4 regions of the Pseudogracilibacillus sp. SE30717A genome follow, and region 3 is predicted to be linked to each of the others. Evidence: riboswitches for the same ligand, from Rfam matches in the RefSeq annotation. Region 3 holds a riboswitch; each other region holds the start of a gene.
What was found. Region 3 has a riboswitch for S-adenosylmethionine ahead of SPD48_RS01220 (aminotransferase class I/II-fold pyridoxal phosphate-dependent enzyme). Riboswitches for the same ligand answer to the same signal wherever they lie in the genome.

Region 1: another riboswitch for S-adenosylmethionine. It lies ahead of SPD48_RS16155 (O-acetylhomoserine aminocarboxypropyltransferase/cysteine synthase family protein); the one in region 3 lies ahead of SPD48_RS01220 (aminotransferase class I/II-fold pyridoxal phosphate-dependent enzyme).
Region 2: another riboswitch for S-adenosylmethionine. It lies ahead of SPD48_RS08465 (OsmC family protein); the one in region 3 lies ahead of SPD48_RS01220 (aminotransferase class I/II-fold pyridoxal phosphate-dependent enzyme).
Region 4: another riboswitch for S-adenosylmethionine. It lies ahead of metK (methionine adenosyltransferase); the one in region 3 lies ahead of SPD48_RS01220 (aminotransferase class I/II-fold pyridoxal phosphate-dependent enzyme).

The regions. Positions count from the first base shown of each region.
Region 1 covers NZ_JAXHDF010000010.1:117,392-122,748, reverse strand. Annotated here, with positions in the region: gene SPD48_RS16165 (ArsR/SmtB family transcription factor) at 1-47, opposite strand, end outside; gene SPD48_RS16160 (NCS2 family permease) at 301-1,596, shown strand; SAM riboswitch class I at 1,892-2,002, shown strand; partial or broken gene SPD48_RS16155 (O-acetylhomoserine aminocarboxypropyltransferase/cysteine synthase family protein) at 2,495-3,814, shown strand; gene SPD48_RS16150 (sugar ABC transporter substrate-binding protein) at 3,953-5,086, shown strand; gene SPD48_RS16145 (sugar ABC transporter ATP-binding protein) at 5,181-5,357, shown strand, end outside.
Region 2 covers NZ_JAXHDF010000004.1:296,063-301,419, reverse strand. Annotated here, with positions in the region: gene SPD48_RS08470 (sodium:solute symporter family protein) at 1-863, opposite strand, end outside; gene SPD48_RS08465 (OsmC family protein) at 863-1,351, opposite strand; SAM riboswitch class I at 1,492-1,598, opposite strand; gene SPD48_RS08460 (phosphotransferase enzyme family protein) at 1,904-2,842, opposite strand; gene SPD48_RS08455 (MDR family MFS transporter) at 3,366-4,844, shown strand; gene SPD48_RS08450 (hypothetical protein) at 4,941-5,357, opposite strand, start outside.
Region 3 covers NZ_JAXHDF010000001.1:263,818-269,174, forward strand. Annotated here, with positions in the region: gene SPD48_RS01210 (Cna B-type domain-containing protein) at 1-147, shown strand, start outside; gene SPD48_RS01215 (hybrid sensor histidine kinase/response regulator) at 268-3,327, opposite strand; SAM riboswitch class I at 3,502-3,621, shown strand; gene SPD48_RS01220 (aminotransferase class I/II-fold pyridoxal phosphate-dependent enzyme) at 3,769-5,357, shown strand, end outside.
Region 4 covers NZ_JAXHDF010000004.1:4,067-9,423, forward strand. Annotated here, with positions in the region: gene SPD48_RS07020 (class I SAM-dependent methyltransferase) at 1-558, shown strand, start outside; gene SPD48_RS07025 (gamma carbonic anhydrase) at 578-1,105, shown strand; gene SPD48_RS07030 (GntP family permease) at 1,212-2,555, shown strand; gene metK (methionine adenosyltransferase) at 2,615-3,808, opposite strand; SAM riboswitch class I at 3,953-4,062, opposite strand; gene pckA (phosphoenolpyruvate carboxykinase (ATP)) at 4,320-5,357, shown strand, end outside.

The DNA of each region.
Region 1 (5,357 bases), on a different contig from region 3:
ACAGGTGAACGAGCAACGTAAAAATTGTTGGATAATTTTTCCGCCATTTTGTCACTTCCTAACATGAAGTTTGATGAATATCTAATGTTAAATCAATTTTACCAGCTAAATTCCTGTTTATCATATTTATTTTACCATAAATTTCTATTATGAAAAATAGAATCTAGTTCATTTTAATGTAGAACATAGCTTTCTTGACCTGTATATGTTTAATTGTTATTATTTTTCTATTGTATAAAACATCTTTTGTAAGATAAATTATTTAACTATAAATACGCATAATAGCAGGAGACAGCCTTGATGAAAAACTTTTTTAACTTTACAGAAAGAAATACAACATATAAGAAAGAAATTTTTGCAGGTATTACTACTTTTCTTTCCATCTCTTATATTTTAGTCGTTAATCCGTTAATCTTGAGTGAAGCAGGGATGGATAAGGGAGCTGTATTTACAGCAACTGCCCTGACTTCTATTCTTGGTTCACTCCTTATTGGTCTGCTTGCCAATTTTCCGATTGCCATTGCACCAAGTATGGGATTGAATTCTTTTTTTGCTTTTTCGGTATGTCTTGGGATGGGCATTGAGTGGCAAGTAGCATTAACAGGAGTGTTTATTGCAAGCGTCTTATTTATGATGTTAAGTTTAATGAAAATAAGGGAGAAAATTATTAATGCCATTCCTGAGGATTTAAAACATGCGATTGCAGGCGGGATTGGCTTTTTTATTGCTTTTATCGGACTGAAAAACGCCGGAATCATCATTTCCAATGAGGATACTTTTGTCACAATTGGAAATGTGACTTCTCCCATGACAGCATTAGCTTTATTCGGTCTTGTTATTACTATTTTTATGTTGGTGTATGGAATAAATGGCGGGATTTTTTACGGGATGGTTGTTACAGCTATTGTCGGGATGATGTTTGGGCTTATCAGTACACCTACATCAATTATTGGAAAAATTCCAAGTCTAGCACCAACTTTCGGAGTTGTCTTTACGAATTTACATGAGGTATTTACACCTGAGTTGTTGGCAGTAATATTTACCTTTTTATTTGTAGCCTTTTTTGATACAGCGGGTGCGTTAATTGCACTAACAAGTCAAGCTGGAATAATGAAAAATAATAAAATTCCAAATGCAGGTAGAGCATTACTTGCAGATTCCTCTGCAGGTGTTATTGGTTCCATATTAGGAACATCCACTCCAGCTACCAGTGTGGAGTCATCAGCAGGCATTGCACTTGGTGGAAAAACAGGGTTTACATCTGTCGTTATCGCATTTTGTTTTACGATCGCATTGTTTTTTTCCCCCATTTTAACTGTAATTACAACAGAAGTGACAGCTCCTGCTCTAATTGTAGTTGGCGCATTAATGGCAATGCAAATAAGTAGAATAAATTGGAGTAAGTTAGAAATTGTTATTCCTTCCTTTATTACAATCATTATGATGCCGATGTCTTCAAGTGTGGCAACTGGTATAGCATTTGGTTTTATTCTTTATCCGATAACCTTAGTAGCACAAAAGCGGTACAAAGAAGTTCATCCAATTATGTATGTATTAAGCTTATTATTTGTTTTGTATTTTGTATTTATCGTTTGATAAACGAATTAACACTCAGTGAAAGATCTAATTCATCTGTGATTTTTTTAAAAAGATTCTAAAAGAAGTATGAGAAATCAATAGGTATCATGCATGCTGCATGTAGGTCCGGAATGGAAATTAAAGTAATATCACCTATTAATTACAATTGAGAAATAAAGATTATAATTGATAAAACGAAAATATAAAATAATTTGACAAATATAATTTTTAATCATATACTCTTATCTATCATGTTGCTATAAAGACATGGTGCATACACAATAAAAATTACCTACTAAAATTTATTAGTTTACTCTTATCCAGAGAGGTGGAGGGACAGGCCCTAAGAATCCTCGGCAACCAAATGAGTTAATCTCATTCAGGTGCCAATTCCTGAGAAGCGATTGCTTTTTGTAGATAAGAGAGTTGGAAAAATTGATATTGACCATCCAATCTCTCTGTATTTTGCAGAGAGATTTTTATATTTAATGAGGCTGGGATAAAACAAAATAGTAGATATAAAACATGAATACTACTCCAAATTAACGAAAGAAATATTCGTAGACTCTTGCCAGAAGATGTCGCTCTTATGCCAGTGATAAAAGCGGAGTATATTTCTGTAGCGACTATAATAAGCATTCGTGTTTTAATAACTCTATATAACTTATATCTCAACCTCTTTATATATAACAGGTAATTACTATTAACTAAATTTTCTTATTAGGTAGGAAATAAACAAGTTTTGATAAATTGCGATTAGTTAGGAAAATTAATCTGTATGCAAGGTTAATTCCTAGTCAGGTCAGATGTATTATACATAAAAAAGTAGCATAGTAGATGTATATTCTATAAATCGAGTGAGTTATCAGAAAATTGCGCGCTTTAAATAGGCAGTATTTTTGTAGGAGGAAAGCTGATGAGTAAGGGGCAAAAAATAGAAACATTATTATTGCACGGAGGACAAGAAGTTGATCCGACAACAGGATCACGAGCGGTACCTATCTATCAAACAACATCATACGTTTTTGAAGATTCCGCCCATGCTGAGAAGTTATTCTCTTTAAATGAAACCGGAAATATATATAGTCGCATGATGAACCCGACCGTTGATGTTTTTGAAAAAAGAATGGCTTTATTGGAGGAAGGTGTTGCAGCAGTAGCGACGTCTTCAGGGATGGCTGCAATTGCGTTATCCGTCCTTAATATCGCCTCGGCTGGAGATGAAATTGTCGCTGCAACCAATATATATGGAGGTACATATAATTTATTCTCTATAACATTACCTAAATACGGAATTAATGTACGGTTTGTCGATCCGTCGAATCCACAAAACTTTAAAAAGGCGATCACGTATAAAACGAAAGCAATTTTTGCTGAAACAATTGGAAACCCGAGTCTACATGTGTTAGATATCCAAGGTGTTGCAAAAATAGCACGTGAGGCAGGTATTCCACTTATTATTGATAACACATTTGCAACGCCGTATGTTTGTAAGCCTATAGAACACGGAGCAGACATAGTTGTTCATTCGGCTACAAAATGGATAGGTGGTCATGGGACGTCAATTGGTGGCATTGTGGTAGACGGCGGTAATTTTGATTGGAACTCGAAAAAGTTTCCGGGCTTTATTGAACCTGATCGCAGCTATAACGGTATAAGTTATGCAAAAGATTTTGGCGACATTGCCTTTGCGACAAAACTACGTGTTCAATTACTCAGAGACTTTGGTTCATGTTTAAGTCCTTATAATGCGTTTCAATTGCTTCAAGGGGTAGAAACGTTAAATTTACGGGTTGATAGACATAATGAAAATGCGTTAGAGCTAGCAAGACGATTAGAGAAACATCCTGCAGTCGCATGGGTTTCTTATCCTGGATTACCATCTCATCCATCATATGAACATGCTAAAAAACTATTAACCAACGGATTTGGATCTATCGTAGTGTTCGGGATAAAAGGCGGCAGAGAAGCTGGTAGCAGATTAATAGATCATGTCTCGCTATGGTCACATTTAGCAAATGTGGGGGATGCAAAAAGTTTAATTATCCATCCTGCATCAACCACTCATTTACAATTGTCAGATGAAGAACTTGCGGCTACTGGTGTATCAAAAGATTTAGTTAGATTATCAGTAGGTTTAGAAAATATTGATGATATTTATGAAGATTTGGATCAAGCGTTAGAAAAAGCAACAGGTCAACGTGACAATGGAAATAAGGATATAGTAACGAATGACATCTTGCAAAACAATACGGAAGATATTGTGAACAAACTTACTGAAGCAGTTATTCAGCAATTGAAAGACAAAAGAATTTAGTAGAACACTATGCAAATAGTTTTCATAAAAAAATTAGAAAAATCAGGGGGAAAGAAGATGAAAAAGAGAAGTATTTTAACAGCATTTCTACTAACGTTTGCACTCGCGCTGTTTTTAGCCGGATGCGGATCATCTGATGATAAAGCATCAAGTGATGATTCATCAGATAAAGGGGTAAATGAAGATGTGTCATTAGAAGGAGTGCCAGAAAGATTTGCAGATGGAGAGAAAACTAAAATTATGGTTATCCGTAAAATTGGCGGAGACGACCATACAGCACAATTCTTTGCTGGTGCAAAACAAGAAGGAGAAGCGTTAGGCTTCCAAGTAGATACATTTACAGCAAACGGAGATTCAGCTAAATTCAATGATGCTATCGCTCAAGCGATTCAGCAAAACTATGATGGATTAATTATTTCTCATGGTGATGATGCAGCAGTAGTTGATCAAGTAAAAGAAGCGAGAGAAAAAGGCATTGATGTAGTAGCGTTTGACTCAAACACGGACTTACTTGATGTTGAAGGAGTAACACTAACAGCACAGGATGACCATGCATTAGCAACATTAGCATTAGATAAATTAGTTGAAGAACAAGACGGCGAAGCTAAAATTGCTTATTTATGGGTGGATGGATTCCCACCAATGGAAAGAAGAAATGAAATCTATACACAAACATTAGAAGAAAATCCAGGCATTGAAGAAATTGAGCGTTTTGGAGTTGCTTCCGAAAATACATCGGTCGATACACAAGATGCCGTGGCGGCAATGCTGAATAAACACCCTAAGGGTTCAATTGATGCGATTTTTGCAACATGGGATGCATTTGCAACAGGTGCAGTACGTGCCATTGAAGAAGCGGGTCGAGACGAAATTGCTATTTATGGAATTGATGTTTCAAATGCAGACCTTCAATTAATGAGCGAAGAAGGCAGCTCTTGGAAATATACAGCAGCTGTAGATCCGAAGTTAATTGGAGCAATAGATTTACGTATTCTTGCGAAAAAACTTGCAGGGGAAGAAACGCCTCAAACATTTGATTTGGAAGCATCTTTAATTTCTCAAGAAGATTTACTAGCGGCAGATGAAGAAGTGAATATGGAAAACCTTGCAAATGTTATTGAAGGCTGGGGGACGTCATCCGAATTTGAAGAAGATTGGATGATTACGTTAAAAGAATATCATGCAAAATAAAATGAAATGATCGGAATTCACTATCACCGAACACTAAAGCGGCACTCTTTTTGGGTGACGTTTTAGTGCTTTATATAAAAAGTGGGTGGAGAGATTGAAAGAAATAGTTCTTAAAATGAAAAATATATCGATTGAATTTCCTGGCGTGAAGGCATTAGACGATGTTCATTTTGTTGCCAAAACGGGAAGAACTCATGCATTAATTGGTGCGAATGGAGCAGGAAAATCCTCTTTAATGAAAGTGCTATCCGGAGCGTACAATCATTATACA
Region 2 (5,357 bases), on a different contig from region 3:
GTTTCTGGAACGACGATCGCTGCTGAGATTCCGAATAAAATACCAAAAAAGATAAAAGGAATACCAAAGACGGCAGCTAACTTTAATCCTTTTTGTCCTTCTTCAGGTGTACGGCAGGATAAAGCCATTTGAAAAGCAGCTTGCGCTAAAATGACATTGACCAAAAATGTACCAAACCAAGCCACAATTACTTGAATTCCGGCACTATCTAATTGAAACATTGCTGGGTTTGAGACTGCAAATGAGCGTAGACCATCAATTCCAGGATTGATAAAAAATGCTAGTATGCCGATGATGAACATAATAATAAAAACAAAAAAGTTCATTGTTTGAGTGAGGGCGATTGACCACATGCCTCCAGCTTTCAAATAAAGATATAATAGAAACGCAGTAAAGGCGACTGATAATGTTAATGAAATTCCAGTAAACACATGGACGGCTGAAGCGAAAGCGATTGCGGTAGCAACTGACCACATTGGAAAAGCAAAGGCGGTAATAGCGCCACCAATCCCAAGTGCTGCTCTTCCATAACGGTCTCCAATTAAACCTGAAACAGTGACAACTAATTTTTCGCGAAATGGCCCAATAATGATAAAAGCGATGATCAATACTTGGACAGTCTCCGCAACCCCATACCAGATAGCTGATACTCCTGTTAGGTAAGATAACTCTAGAATGGAAATAAAAGTAGAGCCCGAGAATAAGCCTGTAATGCAAAAAGCAACGATCCATTTATTAAATGAACGACCTCCGACAAAGTATCCAGTCTTATTAGCTTTTTTTCTTGAAATTTGTCCTGCTAAAATTAATCCAAATGTGTAAACAATCGCAAATATTATTAACCACCATCCATATGAAGTCATTATTGCTCACCGCCTTTTTCGAGATAAATCCAATCCAATGTTATGTTAATCCCTGCGTCCAAGAATAAATTATAGGCCGGGCATCTTTTTTGAACGAGTTTTTTTAGTTCTGGAATTCGATGTACACTTTCAGTTGTTTCAAACCATATAGTATTTGTTACATTTTGAAAATGAGGGCTAATATTATCAACCCCTTGCATGCCTCGTCGATCGATTGTTCCAACTGATTCTGATCGCAAGCTTTTAAATGTAAATCCAATTTCTTTAGCGATTGTTTCCACAACAATTAAGATACATCCATTAAATGAACCTAAAATATATTCCATAGGAGTTGGTGCTTCATCACTTCCGCCTAATTTAATTGGTTCGTCAATAGGAAAGGAAAAATTTCGAACGGTATTTATACTCTTCATTTCACCAGTTCTTTTACAACTTGCTATAATTTTCCTATGATTTTTGTTTGATGAGTTAGTTTTTTCTGTGTTCAAGTCTAATTCCTCCTATAAGTATTCGTATAAATTTAGTGGTATTTAAAGGTGTAAATTTCCTGTTTTCATTTAATCAATAAGAAAAGCCCTCCTCTCGAAATGATGAGAGAAGGGCATGTATATAAAACCACGAACATTTCATCTCATCTTCAGAATACAAAGTATTCTTCTGAAATTAGCACCATACAAAAAATTGCTGGTTGCTGAGGCTTCGCAGGGTCAGTCCCTCCGCCTCTCTTAATAAGATTTCTTAATTATTTAATTAATAGGATTATAAACTTACCATTTTAAAAAGTCAATAATTTTGTTAACACGTTTCTTATGAGTAAAAACAAATGCTGATTATTAAATAAGCACACCAATATGTGATATGGAGCAATAACAGCATGTGAGCCTTTACCTTTAGACTCGAATGTAACTTGAATGTTTAGAGAACTACTAGAAGAAAACATAACACTCACAACAGCAGAGTGTCAAAGCAATATCTACTAAATCTAAACCTGCCTAAGAAAGCATGACGCATTACTCTAAAATTGCTTGTGATTATAATACTTAAGTAATGAATGGTACATTGTTTTCAATTCTATACCTCATGCGATCCAAACTATTTTTCATATCAGAACTCATTTTATTAGATGGAAATGAATTTATAAAAAATAAATATGAATATAGCAACCTATACTCGAGAAAGAACGGAATAAGCTTAAATTGATCAATTGAGAAGTTAGACGTTTCACAATATCCTTCAAAGAAATATTTCGTAAATCGTTCATAAAATTTAATATTATCCGTCTTATTCTTCCTGTTTTTTTCTAACGCATGAAAAACTGGTATGGAAGCATCATAGGCATACCAACTTTTTCGAACATCTCCAAAATCCAATACGTACATTTTATTATCACTTATTATTATATTTTGATTATGTAAATCGTGATGGACAATACCATACATATCTTGGTTACACGACATTGAAGATAACTTCTTCATATATGTTCTCCATTTTTTTTCTATTAATTGCCCCTTTCCTTTGGAAAATTTCTCGAAATTTATATCATAATTCCAATCCACAAAAAAATTATCGAGTTTAAAAGCAAAATTTTTTGATATATTATGCATTTTACCTAACGTCTTACCCCATTGTTTAATAAGTTGATTGTCTTCCTCGTAATCTAGTAGAATCTTTCCCTTAACATAGGAAAATGCAACAAGATAAAAATCTTTTTTCATACCCTTTATCAATTCAATTACCATCCCATTTTTCGAAGGTATTGGGGCTGGAGTATGAATACCGTGTGTCATCATTAAGTTTATAACCTCTAGCTCATTTAACAAATACTCTTTTTTGTGAGTCACCTTGTCTAGAAATTTAATCACAATGTTTTTATCACGGCAAAGATAAACATTATTATCAAAACCACCTAAAAGTTCAAGAGTGCTTGAATTATCTATATCATATATTTTTTTTACTTGTTCTATAGCCCTCTCTTGCATATTAATCTCCTTTTTAAGTTATATGTATTTATAATAAATTGTGATACTAAAGGTCGAAAGTAACATATCATAATCATTATACTGGGTGTTTTCTTAAAATTCACACAATAATTTAATATAGTTAATTGATCACAAATAATAACTAAAACTTGACATTTTTCCATTTACTATATAAGATATAGGTTCATTAAAAATTGAAAGGTGATTGAATTACATGATTTTATAATCCTATTTTGTGAAAAATTTACGTTATTGGTTTTAAGATTTTTTAAGATAATGTGTATTAATATATACGGCAAAGTTAAGAAAATCTAGCCAATATAACGACCCTTTTCTAAATAGGATTAGTATGTAATTTATCATAGATAATTGTATTTAAACCTTTTACTTTTTTGACGTTTTTTTGGTTATCTATCGATTATAATTATTGCCTCCTATTCAGAATTGGATAGGAGGTTTATTTATGGAATATGCTTTATTTGTATATACTTCGAAAATATAATAAATACAATGGGGGATTATTATGACAACAAAGGACTTTCCAAAATATGAATATTTGGCTGAAGACCCTAATGTTAAAACATTACCGATTATGATCTCATTAATCATAGGGGCTTTTTTCGCTGTATTAAACGAAACGTTACTTAATATTGCTTTAATAACGTTAATGAATGAGTTTGATATTACGTTGCCAACAGTGCAATGGATGGCAACGGGATTTATGCTTGTGATGGGAATGGTCATCCCGATATCTGCTTTATTAGTGCAATGGTTTACTACGAGACAATTATTTATAGGAGTTATGACTGTCTTTACAATTGGTACCACAATTAGTGCAATGGCACCTACCTTTACGATATTATTAGTTGGCCGATTAATACAGGCAATCGGAACTGGATTGCTTATGCCAATTATATTTAATGTATTTCTACTCCTTTATCCTCCTGAGCGACGAGGGAAAATAATGGGTCTTGTTGGGTTAGTTTTTATGTTTGCTCCTGCTATTGGACCAACATTATCCGGGATTATTGTTGAATATTTAGGTTGGCGCTATCTGTTTATTACTGTTATTCCTTTTGCTTTATTTTCAATATTGTTCGCATCTAAATATTTAGTTAATGTAGGTGAAGTTACAAAGCCGAAAATTGATGTTCTTTCTATTTTATTCTCTTCAGTTGGTTTTGGAGCGATTATTTATGGGTTCAGTTCTGCAGGGGAGAGTAAAGAAGGATTTCTAAGTCCAAGTGTATATTTGACTATAATTATAGGTACAATTAGTGTTATTTTATTTGCAATGAGGCAATTTAAATTAAAAGAGCCTGTAATGGATTTAAGGGTATTCAAATATCCAATGTACACCCATGCTGTTTTTATGTTTTTAATTATAATTATGGCAATGTTTTCTTCTGAATTGATATTACCAATCTTTATGCAAGGTCCATTAGCGTTGACTGCAGCAGCAGCTGGATTGGTATTATTACCAGGGAGTATTTTAAACGGAATTATGTCACCATTTATGGGACATATGTTTGATAAATTTGGACCACGAGTACTCATGATTCCAGCAACCTTTGTGTTATGCGGGACAATGTTCATGATGAGCAGACTGACAACTGAAACGCCTGTTTGGGTTATTATAGTTGGGTACATCTTACTAATGCTAAGTGTCTCTGCAATCATGATGCCTGCGCAAACAAATGGATTAAATCAACTTCCAAAGTCTATGTACCCACACGGAACTGCGGTTATGACAACTTTGCAGCCTGTTGCGGGAGCCATCGGTGTTTCTGTTTTTATTAGTATTATGAATGCGAGACAACTACATTTCTTACAAGGTTCCAGTAATCCACAAGATGCAGAGACAATTAAACAGGCAATGGTTGCAGGTGTCGAACTCGTATATTTCATAGCTTTCACCATGTCTGTGATTGCAGTCATTTTGGCATTTACTGTTTATCGTGCACGTCCCAATGAGGAAGATGAAGCAACTGAAAGTAAATAAAATGCAAAGCGGCAGAACGTTACATGTTCTGTCGTTTTTTTATTAAGGTGGATTATAATCTAGTGGAAAAAGTCTACTTAAGTCTTGATATTTTCACTATGGTCGTTTATCCCACGGCTCCAATGTTCCTATAATTTTTGAATGTTTATTTTCTATAATTGCTTGAATAGTACCAGAAGAAATCTCTTGATGTGTTAGCCATCTTGACGAATTTCCATCGTATATAAACCCTAATTTTACTTCTTTTATTATACAGTTTTCTCGTGTACTTAATATAGGAGTTGTAATACTTGATAGATTATCACTACTACCTTTAATCAAAATAAGATTCCACTGCAAATTTTCTTGAAGTTGATCTATTTGTTCTATAATTGTCGGAATTGCTGAGGGGGCTGTACCGTGAATCCAAGCGACAACCATATGGATCGGTCCGTTTGTAATAAAAGCACGTTTTAGTTCATTTTCTAATGATATGATATCAGTATAATCTAGTTCTCGAACTTCTAATTGTTC
Region 3 (5,357 bases):
AAAGATCCTGAAAAAGCAGAGCCGGGTAGCGGAAATGAATTACCAAAAACTGCTACAAATATTTACAGTTTTGCTTTTGCTGGACTTGTGTTATTAATCGTTGGATTTGCTACACTAGTCATATTCCGTAGAAAAATAGAAAAATAAGAATTCAGGTTAGAATAATCAAAGCTTTCACATACTGAACTAGTATGTGAAAGCTTTTGTTGTTTAGATGTTGTTCTTAACAAAACAGGGAGACGGTGATTTCGTCAACCGCATTCTCATCTACGCTTCTATTGGAATCTCAAACGTTACTTTAGTTCCCTCATCTATATTACTTTCAATTGCTAACCCTTTTCCATACAATTTTTTTAACCGTCGATGCGTATTTGAAAGCCCCACTCCTAACACTTTAGTTGGATGTTCATTTAGAATTTGACTAATCTTCTGTTGCTCCATTCCTTCCCCATCATCGATGATCGCTATCTTATAGCTTTTTTCATGATATGTGATTCGGATACAAATCCTTCCCCCTTCAATCCGTTTAAGAACCCCATGTTCAACCGAGTTTTCTACAATTGGCTGAATCGATAATGGTGGAATCTTAAAATTTAGTTTATCTGGTATATCCCATGTAATTTTTAATCGATTCTCAAAACGCTGTTTCTCAATATATAAATAGGAACGAGTCAAATCTAGCTCATTTTCAATTGGAATAAGGGAATCCGTGTTATGTACGTCAAAACTTCGTCGTAAGTAGTTTCCAAATTCCTCAAGCAGTTTAAACATCCTTGAGGTATCTATTACTCCAAGTGAAGCTATTGTATTTAATGTATTAAACAAGAAATGAGGCTGGATTTGCGCTTGTAACCAAGCCGCCTCCATTCTAAGCTGTTCTTTAACTGATTGTTTAAATTCCGTTAACGCTTTAACTCTTGCTTGTAACTCTAGTGCATCCATTGGTTTTGTGACATAATCGTTGGCACCTGAAAGAAATCCTGTATATATATCCTCTTGTTGACTTCGTGCTGTTAAAAGTAAAATTGGAAGTTCGGAAATGGTAAATTGCTCTCGAATTTTTTGCGTTAATTCGTAACCTGACATATTTGGCATCATCACATCCGCAATAACAAGATCCCATTCACCTTTAACTAACATCTTTAATACTTCATCACCATTTAATACTGTCAATATTTCATACTCTCTGCTAAGGATACTTCGTAAAATTTTTAAGTTAACAGGATCATCGTCTACAGCAAGTATTCTAGCTTTTTTACTAGTCAACTCAGGCTTTTGTTCTGATAAATCTACTAATTTGTCATGATCCATCTCATAAGAAGCTGCAACTTCTTGTATACTCTCAATCTTTGTAGATGTTTCTTTAGCCAGTGGAATGGTGAAACTGAATGTTGATCCTTTTCCCATACTCGATTTTACTGAGATTTCTCCCCCATGTAATTCGACCAACTGTTTACAAATATATAAACCTAGGCCCAACCCACCCTCAAATACGGTCGGATTTTTCTCTTCCTGTTGGTAAGGTTTAAAAATTGATTCCTGTACTTGCTCGCTCATACCGATTCCTGTATCAGTCACTGTTATTTTTGCAAATTTCTCCCTATAGGTTGCATCTATTGTTATATTACCTTCATTAGTGTACTTAACTGCATTATGTAGCAGATTAAACAAGATTTGGATTAGTCGGTGTTGATCTGCATAAACAGATGGAAACGACTTTGGGATTTTTAAAATTACTTTAAGCTTTTTATTTTCCATCATAAAACGTATCATGTCGATTACACCTGAAACAACGGAATGAAGGTTAATTGGCTGATTTCTTAAATGAATCTTATTATCCTTCAACCTCGATAAATCAAGTAAATCATTTAACGTAAATGACATATGTTGACCTACTCGGACAAGCAATTTTAAACTGTTCTGGTCATCTACTGACAATGAATTTGACTTATTATTTAATATCGTTTGAGCAATATTAATGACTCCATGAAGCGGGTTGCGTAATTCATGGGATGTATTCGCTAAGAATTCGTCTTTAGCTTTATCCGCTCTTTTCAGTTCTCTCGATTGTTTTACATTTAATTGCATGACACTTGTTTGACGCTTAAAGAGGAATCCCGCAAAAGCCATAATAGCTATTAAATAATCCACCGGATAATAAGGTATATCTATCAGACCCATATTAAGAGCCAAACCCCATAAAACATTGTATAAATTAACGACATTAGCAATTAATATAAATATAGCATCGGAATCGCCCTTTTTAATTATCTGAAGTACAATAATAAAAATGAATGTATACGAAATCACATTTGTTAACATAATTCCATAACCGACAAACATCATGTATGATGACGGAATAATAAATAAAGCAAGCGTTAGAAGCACATATGTTACAAATAATACATTAAAGAAAGCTTGGGCTAAGTTAAACACATATTTTATAAATTTAAGAATAAAATAGACAGTCCCGGCGAATGACAAATAGATTAGTTTCAGTGACCATTCAGCGTTAATTGGAAACCAATTGAGGATTAATTTATCATCATCAACTATGACTGAAAAGGCAGCAAAAATAAGTAAAAAACCGAAATATACTAGTTCTTTATGAAATACATTCCGCCCCATAATATATAAACCAAAAGCATAGGCACTATGTACAAGCAAGATTAAAACGACCATTAACTGTGCACTATGTGCAAAAAACAGGTTCTTTTCTACAGCGTCTCCTAATCCGAATTTAACAGGGTTGGGAATTCCTCCTGCAAACGTGTTTTCATAGTTAGCTACTTCAATTACTAGTTCTATTTCATCACTATCCGCATGAAAAAAAGCTTTATAGATTCCCAGCTTACTTTCGTAATGACTAATTGTATCTGAAGGTAAACCTGATTCTGTTACTAATTGTCCATTAACATACACGCTTGCCGCTGATTCAAGATCCTTAAAAATTAATCCATAATTCCCCTGTTCATTTATACTATCGACAGTCGGTAAAAGTATTTTTAATCGATAGGTGCCATAGTTTATTTCCTTATCTTCATCCATGCTATTCCATAATCCTGGTACAATCGTATAGTTATCTGCTGGAACAAAATTTGAATGGATAAATTGATTCGGATAAAACTCCCACTCCCCATTGAGTGTAATTGTCTGACTATCTGTAAAGTTCCACTCCCTTAAATCTATAACTCCCTTTTCCGCGTGAGGATGGTCGGGAGTTTTGTGGTAAAAAATCCACCCAATACGAAAGGTTGTTAATACAAGTAAGAAAATACTTATTAAAAGAAATATTTTTTTATAGGAAATTTTATTATTAGTCAACATCGTTTCTCAACCCTTCATCAAAAACGGATAATTAAACTAATTATCAGTGAAGGTACTTACTTTTACAAGATTAATTTTCAATCTAAATATTTTATTATTCAATTAATTCCAAGTTTTATAGTTGACATTCTATATGCAACCTGTATAATAATTAGTAATTTCAAATATGAACATCTCTTATCAAGAGTGACGGAGGGAATAGGCCCGATGAAGTCCAGCAACCATAAAAGGTTTTTATAAAATCTTTTAAAGGTGCCAAATCCTACAGACACAATTTAGTCTGGAAGATAAGAGGAGGAAACGGTTTTTTACACAACACCCTCTTCTATCTTTCGTAGAAGAGGGTTTTTATTTATCCTCCTCTACATTGAAAGTGATTTACATTGCTTTAATTAAAGAAATAGAGATGTATTCTCTAAAATCCAAGGAGGAGTTTTATCTATGTCAGAATTCAAGTTTCAAAAGGACGATACGATTCTATTACACGGAGGTCAAGAGCCGGATCCAGTTACAGGTTCACGTGCGGTACCAATTCATCAAACAACATCTTATGTTTTTCGCGATACAGAGCATGCTAAAAATTTATTTGGACTTGCGGAAACAGGAAATATTTATACGAGAATTATGAACCCGACAACAGATGCATTTGAGCAACGAGTTGCTTTATTAGAAGATGGAACTGCTGCAGTGGCAACTTCTTCTGGAATGGCAGCTATTACGTATGCTATTTTAAACGTTGCAAGTGCTGGAGATGAAATTGTCGCAGACAGTAATTTATATGGAGGCACATACAATCTATTTGTTCATACATTACCTCGTTTTGGTATTAACGTAAAAATAGTTGATGGAACAAATCCAGATGAAGTTAAAGCTGCCATTACCGATAAAACAAAAGCAATTTTTGGGGAGACAATAACGAATCCTAGTTTACATGTTTTCGATATTGAAACAATAGCTACTATTGCACATGATCATGGAATTCCTTTAATTATCGATAATACATTTGCTCCAAAGTTTGCAAAGCCAATCCAGTGGGGGGCCGATATTGTTGTTCATTCTGCAACAAAGTGGATTGGGGGACACGGAACATCAATTGGTGGTGTAGTTGTAGATGGTGGTCGCTTCAATTGGAATAGCGAAAAATTCCCGGGTTTTACTGAACCTGACGAAAGCTATGGTGGCGTCCGATTCGCAGATCTTGGTCCCGTCGCTTTTGCCCTTCGCCTACGGGTTCAATTATTAAGGGATACAGGAGCTTCCATTAGTCCACATAATGCATTTTTATTACTGCAAGGGCTAGAAACCTTGCATGTCCGTCTAAAGCGTCATAATGAAAATGCGCTAAAAGTTGCAGGTTACTTACAAAGTCATCCTGCTGTTGAGTGGGTTAATTTTCCTGGATTACAAGATCATCCTTCCCATGAATTAGCTAATAAATATTTTTCTTCTGGATATGGCTCTGTCATTACGTTTGGTATTAAAGGCGGTCTAGAAGCTGGGAAAAAATTAATTGATTCCATTGATCTATGGTCACATGTAGCAAATGTCGGGGATGCAAAATCGCTTATCATTCATCCTGCGTCAACAACACATCAACAATTAAGCCCAGAAGATTTAAAGAAAAGTGGGGTAACAGAAGAACTTGTCAGATTATCTGTTGGAATTGAGTCAATAGAGGATATCATTCAAACACTAGATGAAGCTATTAAAAAAGCTACAGGAATTTCAACGATAGAAACAACGGAAGAAGATGCAATTAAATGGTTGTTTTCTACACCATTTGATCGTAGTGCAGGTTTAAGACAAAAAACAATCGCTTTAAAAGAAAATAGCAACTTAAAGGAAACATTAAATGCACTTGAAAATCGAGGATATAAAATAATTAATCTTGAAGAAGCTAACGAAGATGATATCATTGACGTCATTGTTACCGACGAACCATTATCTGATGCTGAATCAAAATCATTGACGAATAAAGGACTTAAAATCATTTGGACATTAGACCCTTCATCAATTGAATATGTTGATCC
Region 4 (5,357 bases), on a different contig from region 3:
TTGAAAGGAATAATTCCATTTGCACACCAAATTCTTAAAGAAACAATTAAAGAAGGCGATGTTGTAGTGGATGCAACTAGTGGAAATGGAAACGACACATTATTTTTAAGTAAACTTGTCGGAAATTCGGGAAAAGTTTTTGCTTTCGATATCCAACGACAAGCAATTGAAACGACTAAGGACTTGCTTACGAATAATAACTGTTCAAATGTACAGCTTATTCATGATAGTCATGAAAAAATAAATACATATATCCAAGCTGAACATCAAATTGCAGGTGCTATTTTTAATTTAGGGTACTTGCCAAGAAGTGATAAAAAAATTATTACTCAAAGAGATTCTACGATCCGCGCTATTGACTCTCTCGCTCAACGGTTAAAAAAACACGCGATCATCGCTATCGTTGTTTATTATGGACACGAAGGTGGAAATAAAGAGAAAGATGCAGTCATTGATTTTACAAGCAAATTAGATCAGAAACAATTTTCTGTTCTTACTTATCAATTCATCAATCAAAAAAATAATCCGCCTTTTGTCATAGCGGTTCAAAAAAAGTAATTATATTGGAGGAAATAAAATGATTCATCATTATAAAAATATCAGTCCAAAAATTCACGACTCCGTTTTCGTAGCAAAAAATGCAACCATTATCGGAGATGTTACAATCGATGAAGGGGCAAGTATATGGTTCAAAACGGTAATTCGTGGAGATGTAGCTCCTACACGAATTGGTAAGAATGTTAATATTCAAGACCTTTCACTTGTCCATCAAAGCCCTAACCTACCAGTCATTATTGAAGATGATGTAACGATTGGACACCAAGTTACTGTACATGGTTGTACAATCCGTAAAAATGCATTAATCGGGATGGGAACTATTTTATTGGATGGTGCAGAAATTGGTGAAAATGCATTTATCGGGGCAGGAAGTTTAGTATCTCCCGGAACAAAAATACCACCAAATACACTGGCATTTGGGCGTCCAGCAAAAGTTATTCGTGAACTCACACAAAAAGATTTAGATGAAATGGAAAGAGTAAGAAAATCATATACGGATAAAAGAGATTATTATAAAGAAAATACTGATTTAGGTTTAGATTTTTAATTCTCAACAAGCACCTAAGCACTTTTAGAGGACGACACATTTTCAAGCAAAAAATTTGGCGATCACGATGTTTTAAATAAATAATGCTTTCGAAGGAGGATTTTAAATGGAAGATTTTTCGCTTATAATGATTGCCATCACAGGAATATTTGTTTTACTCTTTCTTGTGATACGAACAAAACTTCACGCTTTTGTTGCTCTTCTTTTAGTTAGTTTATCCATAGGAGTTGCAACAGGAATGCCACTAAGTGATGTTATTGCTTCTGTTGAAAGTGGTATGGGGGGTACGCTAGGATTTGTAGCTGTCGTCGTTGGACTAGGTGCGATGTTTGGAAAAATGCTTGAGGTATCCGGAGGTGCTGATCGCCTTGCTCAAACATTAATTAATAAATTTGGTGAAGATCGAGCACCATGGGCTCTTGGTATTACTGGTTTTATAGTTGCAATTCCTGTGTTCTTTGATGTCGGATTCATTATTTTAGTGCCAATTATTTATGGACTAGCTCGTAAAACAGGTCGTTCATTGCTTTATTATGGTATACCTCTTTTAGCAGGTCTTGCTGTTACACATAGTTATATCCCACCTACTCCGGGGCCCATTGCGGTTGCCAATTTAATTGGTGCAGAACTCGGATGGGTAATACTATTTGGAATTATTGCAGGAATTCCTACTATGATTATTGCAGGTCCGGTCTTTGGAAAATATATTTCAAATAAAATTCATGTCGGCATTCCGGACTATATGGAATTTGAAGAAAAGGAATATAATAATGAATTACCGAGCTTTGGCATGATCGCGACACTTATATTTATTCCTTTAGTATTAATTTTAGCAAATACAGTATCTGCAGTTATATTTGAAGAAGGTAATATGATCCGTAGCTTTTTCACATTTTTAGGGCATCCGTTTGTTGCTTTAACAATCGCAACGCTATTAACATTTTATTTTTTAGGAGTAAAGCGAGGATATAGTCGCCAAGATGTGCAAGAGATCGCTACAAAAGCGTTAGAACCGGCAGGGATTATTATTTTAGTTACAGGAGCAGGTGGGGTATTAAAACAAGTACTCATTGACTCAGGAATTGGAGATATTTTAGGAGAGATGATGGCGAATTCAAGTTTACCGCCGATTGTACTTGCATTTATCATTGCTTCTATCGTTCGAATCGCTCAAGGATCAGCAACTGTTGCAATGGTGACGGCAGCTGGACTTATTGCTCCTATTATTGAGATTATGAACATTACCGGGCCACTACTCGGATTAATTACGATCTCCATTGCTGCAGGTGCTACAATTGCATCTCACGTAAATGATTCAGGTTTTTGGCTTGTAAACCGTTACTTTGGTCTTGACGTAAAAGACACATTGAAATCTTGGACAGTAATGGAAACAATTATCGCTCTCGTTGGTTTTGCAGTTGTGTTTGTTCTTAGTTTATTTATTCGTTAATAAAACGAAAAGCTTGCCTTACAGTTATTTGATATATAACGATAAGGCAAGCTTCTTTTTTAAACATACTTCAATAATGATTTTTGTAAACTTTCAACTTTGTCCGTTTTCTCCCAAGGTAAATTTAAATCTCCTCGTCCGAAATGGCCATAAGCAGCAACTTGTCGATAAATAGGTTTTCTTAAATCTAACATTTCAATAATTCCTGCCGGGCTTAAATCAAATAACTGACGAATTACCTCAACTAACTTATCTTCAGCAACCTTTCCAGTACCAAATGTATTTATCGAAATGGATACTGGTTCCGCAACTCCAATTGCATATGCCAATTGAACTTCACATTTTTCAGCTAAATGAGCCGCTACAATGTTTTTCGCTACATATCTTGCCGCATAAGCTGCCGATCGGTCAACCTTGGTAGGATCTTTCCCACTAAATGCCCCTCCACCATGGCGAGCATATCCGCCGTACGTATCAACGATAATTTTCCTACCAGTTAAACCAGCATCTCCCTGCGGTCCTCCGATAACAAACCTACCTGAGGGATTAATATAATATTTTGTATTCTCATCTAATAAAAAGCTTGGCACTACAGGATGGATGACATATTCCATCATGTCTTTTTCAATTTGTTCTAATGTAAGATCTTCATGATGTTGTGTGGAAATAACGATCGTATCCACGCGGATCGGTTGATCATTTTCATCATATTCAATTGTAACTTGAGTCTTGCCGTCAGGTCGAAGATAATTTAATGTTCCATTTTTACGTACATCTGCCAATTGTTTTGCTAGCCGATGCGCTAGAAATATCGGAAGCGGCATTAAATCCTCCGTTTCATCACAAGCAAAGCCGAACATTAACCCTTGGTCACCTGCCCCAATGGTCTCTTCTTTCCCTTCTTTCCGTGCCTCAAAAGCGGTATCCACACCACTTGCAATATCTGGTGATTGTTCATCAATAGCTGTTAAAACGGAACAAGTTTCCGCATCGAAACCATATTTCGCACGTGTATATCCAATTTCTTTTATCGTGTTTCTTACAGTGCGTGGGATGTCCACATAGGTTGAAGTAGTTATTTCTCCAGCCACTAATACAAGTCCTGTGGTAACTGTCGTCTCACAAGCAACACGAGCATCTGGATCTTTTTTTAAAATTTCATCTAATATAGCATCTGATATTTGGTCACATATTTTATCAGGATGACCTTCTGTAACCGACTCAGATGTAAATAACCGACGATTTTCTGCCATGCTATAATTAGCCTCCTTATTAATGTAACACGGAGCTCAAAAACATCAGAGGTCAAAGGAAGTCTTAATTCATAATTCGTTCGTATTCGTTCAAACAAAAAATCCTTCCCGCTAGTGATAGAGGAAAGGAAATACTGCCTTTCACTCTTATTGCTCAAGGAATTATTTCCTTGCATCAGGTTAGCACCTTTTCACATAATGTGATGGTTGCTGGGCTTCTTCGGGTCTGTCCCTCCACCAACTCCGAATAAGAGAGTCCGTTATGCACTAGCTTACCTCAAAGTGTCTATTTGTGTCAAACAGGAATAATTTATGTTCTTTTTACTCCATTCACAATATTGTAAACATTTTTCCCGAACCACCGTTAATCCGCATATTATAAAGGATAAAAATTCAAAAATTACATATATAATTAGTAAGCTATTTTTGTTTTCACATTTAGTATGGACTATATAATCAAATGTGTTATACTATATTCAGAATTAAGTACTTGTAAAGGATGGTTTGTGTAATGAACATGACAGCAAAGTCTATGAATCAAGAATTAACTGTAAATAATAATGTGCACACCAATTTATCTGTTCCATTATTAGTAGAGAAAATTTTATCTAGAGAAGAAGGTGTCTTAACTGCAACTGGTGCTGTTAAGGCTACTACTGGAAAATATACAGGGCGTTCACCGCAAGATCGATTTATCGTTCGAGACGATGTTTCTGATAATATTGTGGATTGGGGAGCAGTAAATCAGCCGTTAGATGAAACGTCATTTGATAAGTTATATGATAAGGTAATTAATCACTTAAAAGAAAAGAATGAACTGTTTTCATTTAAAGGATTTGCAGGAGCAGATGAAAAATTCCGCTTGCAAGTTGAAGTAATTAATGAATATGCTTGGCACAATTTGTTTGCTCGCCAACTATTTATTACACCTAATGAGAATGAACTTAAAAATCATACATCAGAATTTACTGTTATATCTGCTCCAACATGTAAAGCAGACCCTGAAGTGGATGGGACAAATTCAGAAACATTTATCGTTATATCGTTTAAAAAGCGTGTTGTGCTTATTGGTGGGACAGAATACGCTGGTGAGATTAAGAAATCAATCTTTTCTGTCATGAATTACTTACTTCCACAGCAGAATGTATTATCGATGCACTGCTCTGCAAATGTAGGTGAAGAAGGCGATGTCGCATTATTTTTCGGTTTATCAGGTACAGGTAAAACAACTCTTTCCGCTGATCCTTACCGCAAATTAATTGGTGATGATGAACATGGATGGAGCCCAAATGGAGTCTTTAATATCGAAGGTGGATGTTACGCAAAGTGTGTTGATCTTTCTGAAGAAAAAGAGCCACAAATATATAATGCTATCCGCTTTGGTTCAGTACTTGAAAATGTTGTCTTACATGATGAAACACGCGAACCAGATTACGAAGATACATCTTTAACTGAAAACACAAGAGCAGCATACCCATTAGAAAACATTGACAATATTGTTCAGCCTAGTATCGCTGGCCATCCAAATACGATTATTTTCTTAACAGCT